Linked DNA regions of Streptosporangium sp. NBC_01755. The protein of the gene in region 1 interacts with the protein of each later gene in a pairwise test. Links are inferred from orthologs where the notes say so. Each region holds a gene or a part of one and is shown on either strand. Other genes may lie near its edges.

The links.
Region 2: the proteins of def (region 1) and OG884_RS16110 interact in binary tests that used the Escherichia coli proteins (3 or more experiments, as listed by UniProt). The link is inferred for Streptosporangium sp. NBC_01755 from one-to-one orthologs.

What each region holds. Positions count from the first base shown.
Region 1 is NZ_CP109131.1:1,436,892-1,445,927, reverse strand. What follows is about bases 3,934-6,641. They hold def (peptide deformylase), read right to left. Parts: upstream 5,678-6,641; coding sequence 5,189-5,677; downstream 3,934-5,188. Other genes in these bases: OG884_RS06400 (GNAT family N-acetyltransferase), read right to left, coding at 6,575-6,641; OG884_RS06405 (hypothetical protein), read right to left, coding at 6,246-6,392; OG884_RS06410 (ribose-5-phosphate isomerase), read left to right, coding at 5,775-6,242; OG884_RS06420 (aldehyde dehydrogenase family protein), read left to right, coding at 3,934-5,068. Outside these bases: pepN (aminopeptidase N), read right to left, coding at 1-2,556; OG884_RS06425 (mycothiol-dependent nitroreductase Rv2466c family protein), read left to right, coding at 2,777-3,397; more of OG884_RS06420, read left to right, coding at 3,659-3,933; more of OG884_RS06400, read right to left, coding at 6,642-7,804; OG884_RS06395 (PP2C family protein-serine/threonine phosphatase), read left to right, coding at 7,923-9,036. UniProt on the Escherichia coli protein: Removes the formyl group from the N-terminal Met of newly synthesized proteins. Requires at least a dipeptide for an efficient rate of reaction. N-terminal L-methionine is a prerequisite for activity but the enzyme has broad specificity at other positions.
Region 2 is NZ_CP109131.1:3,459,156-3,468,483, reverse strand. The notes cover bases 3,913-6,912. They hold OG884_RS16110 (aspartate-semialdehyde dehydrogenase), read left to right. Parts: upstream 3,913-4,878; coding sequence 4,879-5,946; downstream 5,947-6,912. Other genes in these bases: OG884_RS16105 (hypothetical protein), read right to left, coding at 6,012-6,770; OG884_RS16115 (aspartate kinase), read left to right, coding at 3,913-4,882. Outside these bases: OG884_RS16135 (DNA polymerase III subunit gamma and tau), read left to right, coding at 1-1,504; OG884_RS16130 (YbaB/EbfC family nucleoid-associated protein), read left to right, coding at 2,034-2,387; recombination mediator RecR, read left to right, coding at 2,391-2,990; OG884_RS16120 (DUF5063 domain-containing protein), read left to right, coding at 2,983-3,516; more of OG884_RS16115, read left to right, coding at 3,608-3,912; OG884_RS16100 (TetR family transcriptional regulator), read left to right, coding at 7,282-7,956; OG884_RS16095 (bestrophin-like domain), read left to right, coding at 8,038-8,805; OG884_RS16090 (hypothetical protein), read right to left, coding at 8,884-9,328.

The DNA.
Region 1 (9,036 bases):
GGCGTCCTTGGCCTGGGCGCGCAGGGCGCGGCTGATACCGTCGGCGCCCTCGAGCAGCAGCCGCCGCAGGGCGTGCGGCGGCTGGTCGGACGAGATGAAGTCCTGGGTCCTGGCAACCGTCTCGGGCAAGATGGCCAGAGCCGGGTAGCAGCCGTTGGCGAAGTTCTGGGCGCTGTCGGAGGTCCAGGACTTCCAGATCCTGCCGATCTCCTCGAAGTACTTCGCCACGTACGGCTCCAGCAGCTCCGGATGGCGCGGATCCATGAAGCCGACGATCGTCGAGCGGAGCAGCGCGCCGCTCAGCTTGCCCTCGGTGATCGCCGTCCAGGCGTTCACCTTGCCCTGCGCCGTCGGGATCGAGGCACGGGAGAGCGCGGCGGAGCGCTCGCCCGCCGCGGTGGCGTCGCGCAGCAGCTCCTGAGCGATGTCCTCCTCGCCGAGCAGGCCACCGGAGACCAGGGCGCCGGTCAGTGTCCAACGCAGGTCGGTGTCGACGGTGAGGCCGTCGAGCACGGTCTCACCGTCCAGCAGCCCCTTCAGGAACGCCAGGTCCTCGGTGGAGGTGGCCGTGGCCGCCAGTGCGTTCAGGTAGGCGAGCTGGTGGTCGGAGCCGGGCCCGGCGCCCACGACCAGGTCGCGCAGCGCGGAGGTCAGCCGGGCCATGCCCTGGTCGCGCCAGGCGGGGTCGGCGTACTGCTGGATGGCCAGGCGGGTCTGGCGGAGTACGGTCTGGGTGACCGTGATGTCGGTGATCGACTTGACCCCGGAGACGACCAGGGCGAGGTAGTCGCGGGCGGACATCTCGGCGTCGCGGGTCATGTCCCAGGCGGCCGACCAGCACAGTGCACGGGGCAGGGACTCGGTGAACTTGCCGATGCCGCCGTTCACCACGGTCTGCAGCGACCGCTCGTCGAGCCTGACCTTGGCATAGGTCAGATCGTCATCGTTGATCAAGATCAGATCCGGCTGGACCTCGCCGACCAGCTCGGCCACCGCCGTGCGCGCACCGACCACGTCCAGCTCGACCCGCCTCACGCGGACCAGTTCGTCGTCCCGCAGGGAGTACAGGCCGATGGCCACGCGGTGCGAGCGCAGCGTCGGGTAGTCGGCAGGGGCCTCCTGGAGCACCTCGAAATCGCTGAAACGGCCCTCGGGGTCGGTGGTGAACGACGGGCGCAGCGTGTTGACCCAGGAGGTCTCCAGCCACTCCTTCGACCAGGAGGACAGGTCGCGCCCCGAGGTGTGCTCCAGCGCGCCGAGCAGGTCCGCGAGCGTGGTGTTGCCCCAGGCGTGCTCACGGAAGTAGTCGCGGACCCCGGCCAGGAAGTTGTCCAGCCCCACGTAGGCGACGAGCTGCTTGAGGACCGAGGCGCCCTTGGCGTAGGTGATCCCGTCGAAGTTGACCTCGACCGCGTGCATGTCGACGATGTCGGCGGCGATCGGGTGGGTCGAGGGCAGCTGGTCCTGGCGGTAGGCCCAGGACTTCTCGACGTTGGCGAAGGTCGTCCACGCGCCCTGGCCCCAGCGGGTGGCCTCGGCCTGGCAGAGCACCGAGGCGTAGGTGGCGAACGACTCGTTCAGCCACAGGTCGTCCCACCAGCGCATGGTGACCAGGTCACCGAACCACATGTGCGCCATCTCGTGCAGGATCGTCTCGGCGCGGCGCTCGATCATCGCGTCGGTGACGCGCGAACGGAAGACGTAGTCCTCCAGGAAGGTCACGCAGCCCGCGTTCTCCATCGCCCCGGCGTTGAACTCGGGGACGAAGAGCTGGTCGTACTTCCCGAACGGGTAGCGGACGTCGAAGACCTCGTGGAAGAAGTCGAAGCCCTGCCGGGTCACCTCGAAGATGTTCTCCGGGTCGAGGTGTTCGGCGAGCGAGGCCCGGCAGTACAGGCCCAGCGGGATGCCGTCGTGCTCGGAGGTCACCTTGTGGTACGGCCCGGCGCACAGGGCGGTGATGTAGGTCGACATCACCGGGGTGGGCGGGAAGTGCCAGCGCTTGGCCGCCTGGAGCGCGCCGTGCTTGCCGTGGTACTCCGCCAGCTCCTCAGCCGAGTCGGGCGCCGCGTTGGAGATGACCTCCCAGTGGGACGGCGCGAGCACGGTCAGCTCGAAGGTGGCCTTCAGGTCGGGCTGGTCGAAGCAGGCGTACATCCGGTGCGCGTCCGCGGTCTCGAACTGGCTGTACAGGTAGACACTCTTGTCGACCGGATCGACGAAGCGGTGCAGGCCCTCGCCGGTGCGGGTGTAGGAGCAGTCGGCGTCCACCTGCAGTTCGTTGCTCTCGGCCAGACCCGGCAGCGGCAGCCGCCCGGTCTCCGGGTCGTAGCCGCTCGGGTCCAGTTCGACGCCGTTCAGGACGGCCTTGCGCACCTTCGCGCCGGCCAGGTCGATGAATGTCTCGGCACCCGGGCGGGTGCTGGTGAAGCGGACCGTGGTGACGCTCTCGAAGCGCTCCTCACCCTCGGTCAGGTCGAGCTCCACCGCATAGGACTGCACGCTGAGCAGCCGTGCGCGCTCGCGCGCCTCGTCACGGGTCAGATTGCCTGCCACTACCGCTCCCTCTTCACAACTTCCCCCCGCTCCGTTGCTAAGGGGTGACTGAATCCTGCCACGTAAGGCCACGACGCGCGGCGTTGGAACAGCCTGCGGGTTGATCACTAGATCTGAGGATAAAGCTGCATGTCAAGGTATTAATCCACCCATGGAATAGGGAACTCTGCCGTCCGAGTTGTCGCTACCGACGAAGCCTTACGACCAGGAAGCCGAGAAGATGACTGAGCGAACCCCCGTTGACCTCTGGTTTGATCCCTTCTGCCCGTTCGCGTGGATGACCTCTCGGTGGCTGCTGGAAGTGGAGAAGGTGCGGCCGATCGAGCCGCGCTGGCACATCATGAGCCTCAACGTGCTGAACGAGGGCAAGGAGGTCCCGGACGGATACCGCGAGATGATCGCTCTGGCCATCGGCCCGGTCCGGGTTGTCACCGCCGTGCAGGAGAAGTGCGACTCCGAGACGGTGGGCCGCCTCTACACCGAGCTTGGCACCCGCTTTCACAACCAGGGCAGGGCCAAGGAGCTTGACACGCTCCGCGAGACCGTCGAGGAGGCCCTGGAGGCCGCCGGGCTCGACCGCGCGTTCGCCGACGCGATGGACTCCGAGGAGTTCGATGAGGCCCTGCGCGCCTCGCACAACGACGGCATCGAGCGGGTCGGCCAGGAGGTCGGCACCCCGGTGATCTCGGTCGAGGGCGTCGCCTTCTTCGGCCCGGTCATCTCGCCCGCGCCCAAGGGCGAGGACGCCGGCAAGCTCTGGGACGGGGTACGCCTGGTCGCGGCCACCGACGGATTCTTCGAGCTCAAGCGCTCCAGGGACCGGCGCCCGATCTTCGACTGATCCGCGGCTCAATCCTCTCCGCCTTCCCTGCCTTCCCCGCCTTCCCCGCCCGCCGCGCGCGACCGCGGTGGGCAGGGAAGGTGGGGAGGGCAGGGTGTGTCAGGCCGCACCTGCGCCGTAGGCCGGGAGCCGGAAGACGTCAGACCAGGTGCCGTGACCAGTGGAATCACGACTGAGCTCTCGGGTAACGGTGATCTCCGTCCGCTCGCCGCACCCGCCGCGCCCTCGCGAAGGAACGGCACGCACGCAAGGATGAGAGGCATGCGTCACCTTTATCTGAACGGAGCCTGGCAGCCCTCCGCGTCGGGCGAGAGCATCGACGTGATCAATCCGGCGACCGAGGAGCTGATCGACAGGGTGCCCGCCGGGGTGCCCGCCGACGTCGAGGTCGCCGTGGCCGCCGCACGCGAGGCTTTCCCCTCCTGGTCCACGACGCCCCCCGCCGAGCGAGGCCGGATCCTCGCCGCCGCCGCCGAGCTGATACGAGAACGCTCCGATCAGATAGCCAGGATCATCGCCACGGACATGGGCGCGCCGTACGGCGTGGCGATGAGGGTGCAGACACTGATGCCGGCCGGGGTGCTGGCCTCCTACGCCCAACTGGCCGAGACCTACGACTTCGAGGGCGGGCAGGTCGGCAACTCCCGCGTCTTCAGGGAGCCGGTCGGGGTGGTCGCCGCCATCACCCCCTGGAACTACCCTCTCCACCAGGTCGTCTGCAAGGTGGGCGCCGCGCTCGCCGCGGGCTGCACCGTCGTGCTGAAGCCCAGCGAGGTGGCGCCGCTGGCGGCCTTCGCGCTCGCCGGGATCCTCGACGAGGTCGGGTTGCCCGCCGGGGTCTTCAACATGCTCAGCGGCTACGGCCCGGTGGTGGGTGAGGCCCTGGTCACCCACCCGGAGGTGGACATGGTGTCGTTCACCGGCTCCACCGGGGCCGGGCGCCGGGTCGCCTCGCTCGCGGCCGAGACGATCAAGCGGGTGGCCCTGGAGCTCGGTGGCAAGTCCGCCAGCCTGGTCCTGCCGGACGCCGATCTTCCGGTGGCGACCGAGGCGACGGTGGCCAACGCCTTCCTCAACTCCGGCCAGACCTGTTCCGCCTGGACCCGCATGATCGTCCACCGGGACCAGTACGACGAGGCGGTCCTGCTCGCTGTCGAGGCCGCGCGGAGATACACGGTCGGCGACCCCTTCGACGAGGCGACCCGGCTCGGCCCGCTCGTGTCGGCGGCCCAGCGTGACCGGGTGGTCCGCTACATCAACCGGGGCCAGGAGGAGGGCGCACGGCTGGTCGCCGGAGGCACCGACCGGCCGATGGATCGCGGTTTCTACGTCGAGCCCACCGTGTTCGCCGGGGTGGAGCCGGGGATGGTGATCGAGCAGGAGGAGATCTTCGGCCCGGTCCTCACGATCATCCCCTACACCCGGGGTGAGGACGAGGCCGTCGCCATCGCCAACGGCACGCGGTACGGCCTGGCCGGCGCGGTGTGGGCGGGTGGTGAGCAGCGCGCGATCGAGGTCGCGCGACGGCTGCGCACCGGCCAGGTGGCGATCAACGGTGGCCGGTTCAATCCGCGAGCCCCCTTCGGCGGCTACAAGCAGTCGGGCCTCGGCCGCGAGCTGGGTGAGTTCGGCCTTGAGGAGTATCTGGAGATCAAGGCAATCCAGCTCTGAGGGCGTCGGGCGAGGACCTCCGCACCCGACCCGGGCAGCCCCACCGGGTCAGGGTGCCTGGAGCAGGTGCCGGACGCCACCCCGGTCTGGGGGGACGCACCCACGTGCCGCCCCACCGGATCAGGGTGCCTGGAGCAGGACCTTCCTGGCGGCGTCCTTGGCCAGCCGGTCCACGTAGAGCATGCCGTCGAGGTGGTCGGTCTCGTGCTGGAAGCAGCGTGCCAGCAGGCCGCGGGCCCTGACCCGGATCGGTCGCCCCAGCCGATCCAGGCCGCTTATCGTCACGCCGGCGGCCCGGGGCGTTCTGGCGTAGAGCGGGGTGCCGGTCTCGCGGCTGGGAACGGAAAGGCAGCCCTCCTCGTCGAGGACCTCGGAGTCGTCGTCCACGGTCAGCTCAGGGTTGATCACGTGCCCCTTGCGGTTGCTGCAGTCGTAGACGAAGATCCTTTTCGACACGCCGATCTGCGGGCCTGCCAGGCCGACGCCCTGCGCGGCGTACATCACGTCGAACATCTCGTCGATCATGCGTCGCAGATCACGGTCGAAGTCGGTGATCGGCTCGGCGGGCGTGCGCAGGACGGGGTCACCGACCACTCGGATGTCACGCATGTGAGGTTCTCTCTTGTAAGGGTTGTGTGAGCATAGGGACTGTTACTCTAGCCGGGGCCGAGTGAAGCCGCCCGCGCACACCTGCGAAACTGTGTGAGTGCGCGTCTACATCGGTGCCGACCATGCCGGCTATGAGCTCAAAAACCACATCGTCTCCTGGCTGAAGGAGCACGGCCACGAGGTCGTGGACTGCGGTCCCTCCTTCTACGACGCGGAGGACGACTACCCGCCGTTCGTGCTGCGCGCGGCCCAGGGCGTCGTGGAGGACCCGGGCAGCCTGGGGGTCGTCATCGGCGGTTCGGGCAACGGCGAGCAGATCGCGGCGAACAAGGTGCGCGGCGTCCGCGCCGCCCTGGCCTGGAGCGAGGAGACCGCCAGGCTCGCCCGCGAGCACAACAACGCCAACGTCGTCGGCGTCGGCGCGCGGATGCACACGGAGGAGGAGGCGACCCGGTTCGTCGAGGTCTTCCTCAACACCTCGTACTCCGGGGCCGAGCGCCACAACCGCCGGATCGCACAGCTCACCTCGTACGAGACCATCGGCCAGCTCCCGCCGCTGCCGTAGTCCTCACCGCTTGCGCGTGGGCTCCTTGTGGGGCGTCTCGTCGCGCAGGGGACGGCGGTCCGCGCTCTCCTGCTGCTCGGGTGTCGGGCGCGAGACGTCTCGCGCCCGCATCGCGGTGATCGCGGTGATCTGCAAGCTCTGCAGTGCCATGCCGCAACCATAACCCGCCAGGCCCGTCCTGCCCGCCAGGCCCGTCCGGGCGGGCCCACTCCGGGGCCGTCCTGATCCGGACGCGGTCTGATCCAGCCAGGCTTGATCGGCGGGCCGGGTACGCGGCCCGGCCCGACCTGATCGGCGGGCCGGGCAGCTGCGGCCGTGCTCAGAAGACGTGGTCAGAAGACCGTGCCGCCCCAGGGGGCGGGATCCCACGACATCGCGGTGGACAGCTCCCGCAGGGCCCCGGCGCGCGACTCGCGTACCGCCCCCGCCGCCCGCAGCGCCGCCAGCGGGCGCCCGCCCAGATAGGCCGCGCCCAGCACGGAGACGGGCAGCGCCAGGTCGGCCGGGTCGTCGCAGGGCAGGCAGCGGGCGCCGGAGGTGTCGGCGGTCAGCCGCCAGCGGCGCGCGTTCCATCGGCACACGTCGTCCTCGACCTCGATCACCACGTCCACCGGCGCGGAGTAGCCGCGGGCCGGAAGGGCCCGCTCGACGTCCACGACGCGGATCCACAGCTCGTCCAGCCAGCGCGCGTGAAGCATGCGGGGTTCGGCCAGCAAGTGGATCAGCGGGTCGTCCGAGGGACGGTTCCCGGCGGTGACCTGCGAGACCAGGTCGCGGTCCAGGACGTGCCGCCAGAGCAGCGCATAGGCGGCGGGATCGAGACCGAACAGCTCCTTGACCTGCAGTTCGCCGTCAGGGATGTCGTCCTCGGTCCAGCTCTGCCTGATCCTGAAGAGCGCGTAGCCCCGCGGACCGGCGTCGTCCTCGACGATCACGGCGCGCAACGGTCCGGCGCCGCCCTGGTCGGCCTCGTGGTCGGTCAGCGTCGAGTTCCAGCGTGCGGGCGTGCGGGCGTACAGTCCCGGACGCTCGTCGAGCGCCGACTCGTGGACCTTCTCGAAGGTGGCCCTGGCGTCCGCGGGCCTGACGACGCGCAACCGCAGGCCCGGATCGACGGGGGCGTGCCGGGTGAAGGCCGCCTTCGCCGTGGGGATCCGGAAGACCAGGCTGTCCGCGGCCCTGCCGTAGCCGTAGCGCCCGTAGATCGCGGCCTCGGAGGCGTAGAGCGCGGCGACCGCCTCACCCCGCTCGTGGAGGTCGGAAAGCTGGCGGGTCATCAGCGAGGAGAGGACGCCCCGGCGGCGATGGGAGGGCAGCACGCCGACCGCGGTGACGCCGCCGACCGGGATCGGGCCGCCGGGTACGGTCATGGTGAAACTGCACACCGCCGTGGTGCCCACGAGCAGATCGCCGTCGAACACCCCGAGCGAGCGGTCGAACTCGGTGACGCCCCTGTACAGCTCCCCCCGGTGCGGGGGGATGGGGGCGCCGAACGCCTCCTCATCGACGGTCATCCAATCGGACCAGTCGGCTTCGGTGATCGGACGCAGGCTAAGAGTCATTTTTCACACGGTAGATGGGACAAACAGTTCCGGCCAGCTAATATCCACGCTTAGTGATCAAGGCATTGGTCAAGTTGGCCGCCTAAAGGGGGGATAGCCAGATACAGTCAGGCGCATCATGAGTTCCCGTCCGGTGCCGCTGCTCCCCCCGGCGCTCCGTGCATTCCTGGTCCGCATCCCGCTTCTCGTTCCCATGGTGCGTCTACTGCGCCGCGGCCCCCTGGCGCGCGACCGGAACCTGCTCATCACCCTGATCCTGCTGACCCTGTTGATCGGTGTGCTGGCCGCGAAAGTGTCCATGGAGTGGTTCTCCCCGGCTCTCATGATCCCGATCACCCTCATGGCGGGCCTCCAGCTCCGGCTGAACAGCCTCGTCAAGCTGCTGTGCGCGGTCGCGGCCTCGCTGATCTACGTGGCCGTGGTGCGCGGGGTGGACTACATCGGTCCCGGCCTGCTGGTCACCTTCGGTTTCACCGCCGTGCTGGCCGCGCTGATGGCCCGCACCCGGGGCAAGCTCGGCGTGCAGGGCCTGCGCGGCGACGCGATGCTGCTGGAGCTGCGCGACCGCCTCAAGAGCCAGAGCGACCTGCCCCCGCTGCCCAAGGAGTGGGGCTCCAAGGTGGTGCTCAAGCAGGCCGGAGGATCCTCCTTCGGAGGCGACTTCCTGGTCTCCATCCGCGAGGGTGACACGATGGAGCTCGCCCTGGTCGACGTGTCGGGCAAGGGCGTCGACGCGGGTACCCGGGCGCTGCTGCTGTCGGGCACCTTCGGCGGGCTGCTCGGCTCGGTCGACGCCTTCCTGCCCGCCTGCAACACCTACCTGCACCGCCAGCGCGAGGCCGAGGGCTTCGTCACCGCGGTCCACCTCCGGCTCAACCTCGTGACGGGCGAGTACGTCATCACCTCGGCCGGTCACCCCCCGGCGGTCAAGTACGAGTCGGGCGCCGGAACGTGGCGGGTCTCCACGGCCAAGGGAGTAGTCCTCGGCGTCGTACCCGACCTGCACTGTGAGACGGACCAGGGGATGCTCCGCAAGGGGGACGCGCTCATGCTCTACACCGACGGCCTGATCGAGCAGCCGGGGCGCGACATCGACGCGGGCCTCGACCGCCTGCTGGGGGAGGCCGAGCGCCTGGTGCCCTCCGGGTTCCGCGACGGTGCCCGTAACCTGGTCGCCTCCATGTCGGCGGGCCACAACGACGACTGCGCCCTCATCCTCATCTGGCGCCCTT
Region 2 (9,328 bases), 2.0 Mb from region 1 along the record:
CTCGATCCTCGACCAGCTGTTCGCCGGGTCGGACGAGACGGGCATCACGTACGCGCGCGCTGTCTCCCTGCTCGGCTACACCGACGGTGACCTGCTCGACGACGTGGTCGCGGCCTTCGCCGGCCGCGACGGTGCGCTGGTGTTCCAGGTGGTGAACCGGGTGATCGAGGGCGGCCACGACCCCCGGCGGTTCGCGATGGACCTGCTGGAGCGCTTCCGCGACCTGGTGATCCTGGCCAATGTGCCGGAGGCGGCCACCAGCGGGCTGCTCGACCGGCCGGGCGACGAGTTGGAGCGGCTCCAGGCCCAGGCGGCCTCGATGGGCCCGGCCGAGTTGACCCGTGCCGCGGAGATCCTCAACGCGGGCCTGATCGAGATGCGTGGTGCGGCCTCGCCCCGGCTGCTCCTTGAGCTGATGTGCGCCAGGATCCTGCTTCCCGGCGCGGCGCAGGGCGAGGCGGCGCTGCTGGCACGCCTGGAGCGGCTGGAGAAGGGCGGGGTCGTCGTACATGCCGCTCCGCAGGTCGCGGCTCCGGCACCGGTGGTTCACGCGGCGCCCTCGCCGCAGGCGGAGCGGCCCGCACCGCCCGTCGTCAAGGCACCCGCCGAGCCGTCCGGTGGCCAGGGCGACGACTGGCCCGTGGCGGTCAGGCCCGGCGCGCCGGCTTCGGGACAGCAGGCTCAGACGCCCGTCCAGCAGGCTCCGGACATGCCCGCACCGGTCGATGCGGCGGCAGCGCCCGTGGCGGCGTCCGGTTCCCGGGGCGGGGCTGTGCAGCAGGCGTGGCCCCAGGTGCTCGCCGCGCTCAAGCGGCGCAGCATCGTCGTGTGGGCCAACGTCAACACCAACGCCCAGATCGTCGGGGTCGAAGACAAGATCGTAACTCTGGGGTTCGCCCAGGTCGGCGCGATGAAGAACTTCACCGGGGGCGGCAAGGACGCGGTCGTCGCCGCGGTGCTGCAGGAGGTCCTGGGCGGGACCTGGAAGGTCGAGGCCGTCGTCGGCAACGGGCCCGCGCCGTCGGGCGGTGGCCGTGCACAGGCCCCGAGACAGTCTCCGGCCCCCCGGCAGCCCACGCCCCAGCCACCGCAGGCGCAGACGCAGGCGCCCACCCCCGTTGCTCCGCCCGCGCCGCAGGCGGAGCGGGAAACCCCGGCGCGTCAGGCCCTGCCCGCGACGGACGATTCCTGGCCGGACGCCCCCATGCCGGAGGACCCGGGCTCGCCTCCTCCGCCGATCTCCGGGTCCGGTCCCGGCCTGGCCGCCGCTCGCTCGGCAGCCAAGGCCGCGGCTCAGGCCGGCCCACGGGCCGTGGCCAAGACCGGCACCAAGGCGGCCTGGCCCGACGCGGTGCCCGCCCGCGGCAATCGCGGCGCCGCCCCCGACGCCGACGAGGTCGACCCGCTGAACGACGCGGACGCCGACGTCGACGCGCTCACCGGGATGGCCCTCATCCAGCGCGAGCTGGGTGGCCAGATCATCGGCGAGATCGACCACACCTGACGGGCTCCGCGCTGAGCTCGCCATCCGTGCCACCCGGGGTCAGGTTCGCCGACGGCATGCGGTCGTCGCCTCCCCGGCAGCTGCGAGGTAGCGCTCACCCGGAGCTTCACCGTTGATCAGAGCTTCGTGCAGGCGTCGCAGCCGTGACGCGTAGGAGTCGAGATCGGCTGTCTGGGCAGCTCTCATGTGGCTGTCGCGCACATATCCCCCCGGAATAGAGCCGATGGCCGAAGCATCGGGGCTCAAGGACCCCGCACGCAACCCGTTCGATCAAAGAGAGTGTGCGAAACGTGAGTGAACGATCGCAACGTGTGTGCAACCTGTGGGCGGTTACCTTTCGATCACACGTCGCCGTGTGCGGCCGCTCCGGGGCGTGTCATGTCGGGCCTCGGACGTCTGGAGGGGGCCCGGGGCCCGACGGAGGTTTAATCCCCATCCTCAGGGAACCCGTGCTCACTTCAGTACAACACCCGGCTCGGAACCCGTAGGCTCGTGACGACCGATGTCACGAATGAGGAGCACAACGACGGTGAACCCAGGGGATGTCAACCTGCAGCAGCTGCTGGAGCAGGCACAGCTCATGCAGCAGCAGCTTGTGAGCGCCCAGCAGGAGCTGAACGAGGCGGAGGTCCAGGGCTCCGCGGGCGGCGGCCTGGTCGTGGCCACGGTCAACGGCGGGGGCGAGTTGCTCGAACTCGAGATCAGCGCCGAGGCCATCGATCCCGGTGATCCTCAGGAGACGGCGGACACCATTGCCGACCTGGTCATCGCGGCCATCCGCGACGCCGTGCGTGCCGCGGCCGACCTGCAGCAGGAGAAGCTCGGTCCCCTCGCACAGGGGCTGGGAGGCGGGGGCGGGCTCGGCCAGCTTCCCGGGTTCTAGGTCATGTACGAAGGGGTCGTCCAGAACCTGATCGACGAGCTGGGGATGCTCCCCGGCGTCGGTCCCAAGAGCGCGCAGCGCATCGCGTTCCACCTGCTGGCAGCGGAGCCGGCCGATGTGAAACGGCTCGCGCACGCTCTGCTGGAGGTCAAGGAGAAGGTCCGCTTCTGCCGGGTCTGCGGCAATGTCGCGGCGGAGGAGGAGTGCCGGATCTGCCGTGACACCAGGCGCGATCCCCACGTGATCTGCGTCGTCGAGGAGTCGAAGGACGTCGTGGCCATCGAGAAGACCCGCGAGTTCCGAGGCCGTTACCACGTGCTGGGCGGGGCGATCAGCCCGATCGACGGTGTCGGCCCCGACGACCTGCGCATCAGAGAGCTCGTGACCCGCCTGGCGGACGGCCAGGTCACCGAGCTGATCCTCGCCACCGACCCCAACCTTGAGGGGGAGGCGACGGCGACCTATCTCGCCCGTCTGGTCAAGCCGATGGGACTGAAAGTGACACGACTGGCCAGCGGTCTGCCGGTAGGCGGTGACCTCGAGTACGCGGACGAGGTCACCTTGGGCCGCGCGTTCGAGGGAAGGAGGCTCCTCGATGTCTGATGACGCGTGGAGTGCTCTCGCGGAACGGATCGCGGAGCACGCGAAGAACTACATCGACGGCCTGACCCGCCTGGCGGGTGGTGAGGGCGGCGACGCCATCCTGCCCCTGCTGCTGGTGGAGGTCGCGCAAGTCAGCTCGGCCGGCGCGCAACTTGGCGCGAGCCAGGACGTGATCCTGTCGGGCAACTGGGAACCGCACCTGGGCGAGGACCCGGACGTCGACGCCGTCCGAACGGCTCTGGCCGAGCGGCTGGGTCCGGTCGACGACTACGCCGAGGTCTTCGACCCCTACAAGGACACCGTGGTCACCCCGTACCGGCTGTCGGACGACCTGACGGCGGTGGCCGCCGACCTCCTGCACGGTCTGCGACACCACAGTGCGGGTCGCCCGCTGGAGGCTCTCTGGTGGTGGCAGTACTCCTATTTCAATACCTGGGGAAACCACGCTGGAGCGGCGATGCGGGCACTTCAGGCCCTTGTCGCCCATACCCGGCTTGATGTCGCCGAGGAGCGCACAACCGTGTGATCGTCCACATACTGAGCCACATCAGAAGGTCTCAACTAGGGCGCCAGTAGACTGTGAACTCCACAGCCCTAGATTGCTTCGGAGACATCTCGTGGCGCTCGTTGTTCAGAAGTATGGTGGTTCGTCCGTCGCCGACGCGTCCTGCATCAAGCGGGTCGCTCAGCGGATCGTCACGACGAAAAAAGCCGGCAACGACGTCGTGGTGATCGTCTCGGCCATGGGCGACACGACGGACGAACTACTCGACCTCGCCAAGCAGGTCTCGCCGCTCCCGCCTGCCCGGGAGCTCGACATGCTGCTTACCTCGGGTGAGCGCATTTCGATGGCGCTGCTGGCGATGGCGATCGCCAACCTCGGCCAGGAGGCGCGCTCGTTCACCGGCTCCCAGGCCGGCGTGATCACCGACTCCTCGCACGGCCGCGCGCGCATCATCGACGTGACGCCCGGCCGGATACGCGGGGCGCTCGACAGCGGCCAGGTCGCGATCGTGGCCGGGTTCCAGGGTGTCTCCCAGGACACCAAGGACATCACCACGCTCGGCAGGGGCGGTTCGGACACCACGGCGGTCGCGCTCGCCGCCGCCCTGAACGCCGACGTGTGTGAGATCTACACCGACGTGGACGGCGTCTTCACCGCCGACCCCCGCATCGTCCCGACCGCCCGTAAGATTCCCAGGATCTCGTACGACGAGATGATGGAGATGGCGGCCTGCGGTGCGAAGATCCTGCACCTGCGCTGCGTTGAGTACGCTCGCCGTTTCGGCCTGCCGATCCACGTCAGAAGCTCGTTCAGCACCAAGGAAGGCACGTGGGTCGTCTCCGACCCCGACAGCGAAGGAACAGAGATGGAGCAGCCGATCATCTCCGGCGTCGCGCACGACCGGAGCGAGGCCAAGATCACGGTTGTCGGGGTGCCCGACAAGGTCGGCGAGGCTGCGACGATCTTCAAAACGCTTGCCGACGCTGAGATCAACATCGACATGATCGTGCAGAACGTGTCGGCGGCGACGACCGGCCGGACCGACATCTCCTTCACACTGCCCACGAGTGACGCCTCCGCGGCGCTCACCGCGCTGAAGAAGATCCAGGAGCGCATCGGCTTCGAGTCGTTGCTCTTCGACGACCAGATCGGCAAGGTCTCGCTGATCGGAGCGGGCATGCGCTCGCACCCCGGCGTCACCGCGACGTTCTTCGCCGCTCTCGCCGACGCGGGGGTGAACATCGAGATGATCTCCACCTCGGAGATCCGTATCTCGGTGATCGTCGGACAGGACGAGGTGGACACGGCGGTCAGCGCCGCGCACCGCGCGTTCGACCTCGACGCCGACCAGGTTGAAGCCGTGATCTATGGAGGTACCGGGCGATGAGCCGCAAGCCCACCCTTGCCCTGATCGGCGCGACCGGTGCCGTCGGCACCGTGATGCGCGACATCATCTCCGGCCGTGAGAACGTCTACGGGGACATCAAGCTCGTCGCGTCCGCCCGCTCGGCGGGCAAGGTCCTGCGGGTCCGCGGCGAGGACCTCGTCGTCCAGGAGCTGACCCCCGAGGTCTTCGACGGCGTCGACATCGCGATCTTCGACGTGCCGGACGAGGTCTCCGCGACGTGGGTGCCGATCGCCGCCGAGCGCGGCGCCGTCGTCATCGACAAGTCGGGCACCTTCCGGATGAACCCCGAGGTCCCGCTGGTCGTGCCGGAGGTCAACCCCGAGGCCGCGCGTGAGCGGCCGCTGGGAATCATCTCCACCCCCAACTGCACGACCCTGTCGATGATGGCCGCGATGGGCGCCCTCCACGAGGAGTACGGCCTGCGCGCGCTGGTGGTCGCCTCCTACCAGGCGGTCTCCGGCGCGGGCGTGGCGGGCTCGGCACGCCTCTACGACGAGGTCGAGGCCCTGGCGGGCGACCGCACGGTCGGGCAGACCGCCGGTGACGTGCGCAAGGCCCTGCAGAACAAGCTCGGGGACGCCGAGTCGCCCTTCCCGGCGCCGGTGGCGTTCAACGTGGTGCCGTGGGCGGGCTCGCTCAAGGACGGCGGCTGGGCCTCCGAGGAGATCAAGCTCCGCAACGAGTCGCGGAAGATCCTCGGGATCGGTGATCTGAAGGTCTCGGCGACCTGCGTCCGCGTCCCAGTGATCACCACTCACTCGCTGGCCGTGCACGCGACCTTCGAGCGTGAGATCACCGTCGCGGACGCCCATCGGATCCTGGAGGCCGCTCCGACCGTGGTCGTCATGGACGACCCGGCCAACGGTGTCTTCCCGACCCCGGTGGACGTCGTCGGAACCGACCCCACCTACGTGGGCCGAATCCGCCAGGCGCTCGACTTCCCCAACACCCTCGACCTGTTCGTCTGCGGCGACAACCTTCGCAAGGGCGCGGCCCTGAACGCGGCGGAGATCGCCGAGCTGGTCGCGGCCGAGTTCGGGTGACCTTCCCGGCCGTGTGGCGGCACCGGATGCCGCCGCACGGCCCTTTGCGGCAAAGGACTCGCGGGTCAGCGGAAGAGGATGTCCCAGTGGTCCGTCTCGCGGGCGTAGAGGGTGCCCGAGGTCGCCGATTCGCCGTACAGGGGGGCTCCGTCGCCTCGCACGCCCTGTGATGGATGGTTCTTCGTGATGTAGCGGTTGATGCACGCGTTGGGTTTGATGTCCAGCTTGTAGCCCGCGTAGTGGCTGTAGGGACCCGGGGCATGACCCACCTCGGTGCCGCCGGTGACGACCAGGGGACAGCAGCTGCGGCGCTTCAGCTCGATCACGTCGGAGACGGTGGCGGCCCGGACCGCCTCCAGCGAGGTGCAGTGTTGGTTGCGGCGGTTCGCGCATTTACCTGAGGAGCTCCAGGTCAGGCCCGCCGCCCGCAGGCGCTGTTTGGCGTCGGCCTGTGCCAGCCGCACCGGCTGGCGCTGCTTGGCCTGCCGCGCCTGAGGGGGGTGGGCCTCGGCCGCGTTCTTGGGGGCGGAGGGGGCCTGCTCCGCGAAGGTCTCGGGGCGGGACCGTGCCTGGAGGGCCCGGGTCTCCCGGGGGCTCTGAAGTGTGGTTTCGGGGATCAGGGGGGCAGCCTGTTCCGGTGGTGTGCCCGCCCGGGCGATGTCCCTCGCCTGGAGGGAGAACGCGGCCTTTCCGCCGTGGCGGACTGTCCGGTGGTAGAGCCCTCGGACGTAGCCCTGGGCGGTTTCCAGAGTGCCGATGTCGTACGATCCGATGATCGTGGACCGGCGTGCCTCCGCCGGGCCGGCCGTGATCGGCCGGCTCACGATCGTGACGGTGGCCGGTGCGTGTCCGCTCTCCGCGGTCGCGCTGTCGTCCTGGGCCGATGCGATGAAAGATATCTGCAGAGCGAGCAGTGCCCCAGCGGTAAACCGGGCAGCTCGCCGTCTACAGGGACGTGTCCCCATTATGTATCCCTTGTCGCGGGAGCCCTTCCGCCAAATGGATCAATCCCACCCCCGAACCCGGATGATCCCTACCGAAGGGTTGTTTTTGCCCGGTAATGGGGATCATCGTGCGGCTCGATGACCTGCTGAGGCGGGGGCGTACGGTGATCGGCATGATCGGGTCCGCCGTGGGCGGCTGCCGCCGGGCGCACGGAGATGAGAGCGGTGTGGCAATAGTTGATATGAGTGGCGGGGACAATGTGGCGCGCCTAGTGTCGTCGACTGGGGCTTCTCCCTGGTGACGCGGGACGGATGATCTAGGGTTCGTCCAGTGGAGAGAGACCAGCCGAGCCCGTTCTCCCAGCTCCAACCGATAGGTGACAGGTGCTCTATGGCCGAGCCGCCCCCGAGAAGCCGTGGATCAGACAGGACCCGTGAGGTCATCGTGGAGACGGCCCTGCGGCTTTTTCGCGAGCGAGGGTACGAGGCGACCACGATGCGGGCCATCGCCGCCGAGGCCGGGGTGTCGGTGGGCAACGCCTACTACTACTTCGCCTCGAAGGAGGTCCTGGTCGAGGCCTATTACGACCGGGCTCAGGCCGAGCACGAGGCCGCGTGCGAGAAGCTGCTGGCCACCGAGCACCGATTCGCCGCACGGTTGGAAGGTGTGCTGCGGGAGTGGGTGCGGGTCTCCGAGCCCTACCACGAGTTCGCGGTGAAGTTCTTCAAGCACGCTGCCGAGCCGAGCAACCCGCTCAACCCGTTCAGCGCCGAGTCCTCGCCCTCCAGGGACGCGTCGATCGAGATCTACCGGCGGGTCGTGGAGGGATCCTCCGGCCGGATGGACGCCGAGTTGCGGGCCGAGCTGCCCGAACTGCTCTGGCTGATGTCGATGGGCGTCGTCCTGTTCTGGGTGCACGACGACTCGGCGGGATGCCGACGGACATATCGGTTCATCGAGCTCATCGTGCCGCTGGTGGATCGGTTGGTGGGGCTCTCGCACCTGCCCGGCCTGCGCGGGGTCGCCCGTGACTTCATCGCGGGGGTTCACGAACTCCGCGAGTGAATACCGGCGGAACTCCAGGAATCATCGTGTCGATCTGATTACTCTGAGTGGCTGATTCGATGACGGATTCAAGGGAGTCCCATGGGTTGGGTAGCCGTGCTGGTGGTGCTGTCCGTCGCGATCCTGCTGATCGCGTTCCGCGTGCTGAGGAGGAAGGGGCGGGATGACGACGGGCACGGCTCGTCGTCCATCGACTTCTCCGCCAACCTCGCCCTCGCCGTCTATCTGCTGGTGCTGGCCTACGCCGCGGTCCTGTGCCGGGACGGGCTCTGGACGACGGAGGCCGACGTCCAGGCCGAGGCCGAGAGTCTCACCGAGATGTACTGGTCGGTGGCACCCATCCCCGAGGCGGCGCCCGTCAGGACCCAGATCCGCCAGTACACCGCGCAGAGCATCGACCTCGACTGGCCGCTCATGGCCGACCGTGAGATGTCCCCGCTCCCCGGGCAGACCCTCGCCGACATGCGGGCCTCGGTGCTCCGGCTCCAGCCGATCGGTGACGCGAGCAAGAACCTCCAGCAGGACGCGCTCGACCGGATCTCCGAGATCTCCCACGCTCGAACCGTAAGGAGTGACGACGCGAGCACCGGCCTGGAGGGCATCTTCGTGGCCTTGCTGATCCTCTCCGGGCTGCTGGTGATCGCGCTGCCCTGGACGCTCAGGGTGCGTCCCACGTTCCCGTCGATCATCGCCGATCTGGTCCGGGTGGGCGTGGTCGTCATCGGGGTGTGCTTCATCATCCTGATCAGCCACCCGTTCAGCGGTCTCGGCGCCGTCGAGCCTGACGCGTTCAAGGCCGCGCAGCGGCAGTACGACCAGATCGACGGCCGGTTTCCCGACCAGCCGTAACTCGGCGCGTCCAGAATCGGAGACGCCCGCCGGTGGATCTTCCACCGGCGGGCTCGGCCGTCCCAGGTGCCGCCCGCGCTATCCGCGGCCCCTGTGGTTGAGGGCGGCGACCGCGGTGACCGAGATCACGCCGGTGAACATCACCAGGAGGACGAGCCTGCGGTCGGTGCCCTTGCGCCGCTCGGCGTAGCGGTCCAGCACCAGTCGCTGCCGCAGCAGGGGGGGAGCGCTGTGGCGCGTCACCGGTGCGGGCCGCGGGGGGCGGGTCCGGGGTGGCGTCGGCGTGACGACCGCCTTGGGGACGTAGGCGGGCGGGGCGGGCGGGAGGGGCCGGGGCCGGGTCGGTGAGGGAGAGGGGGGCGGCGGGGTCGGTGAAGGCGCTGTGGGCGTCGGCGACTCCGGTTCGGGCTCGGGTGTCGGCTTGGGCTTGGGTTTTGGCTCCGGTTCCGGCTTGACTGGAATGTCTGCCGGATAGCCCGGTTTCTTTGGCGGCTCCTTCGGATGATCGGTCTCCGGCGGGAAC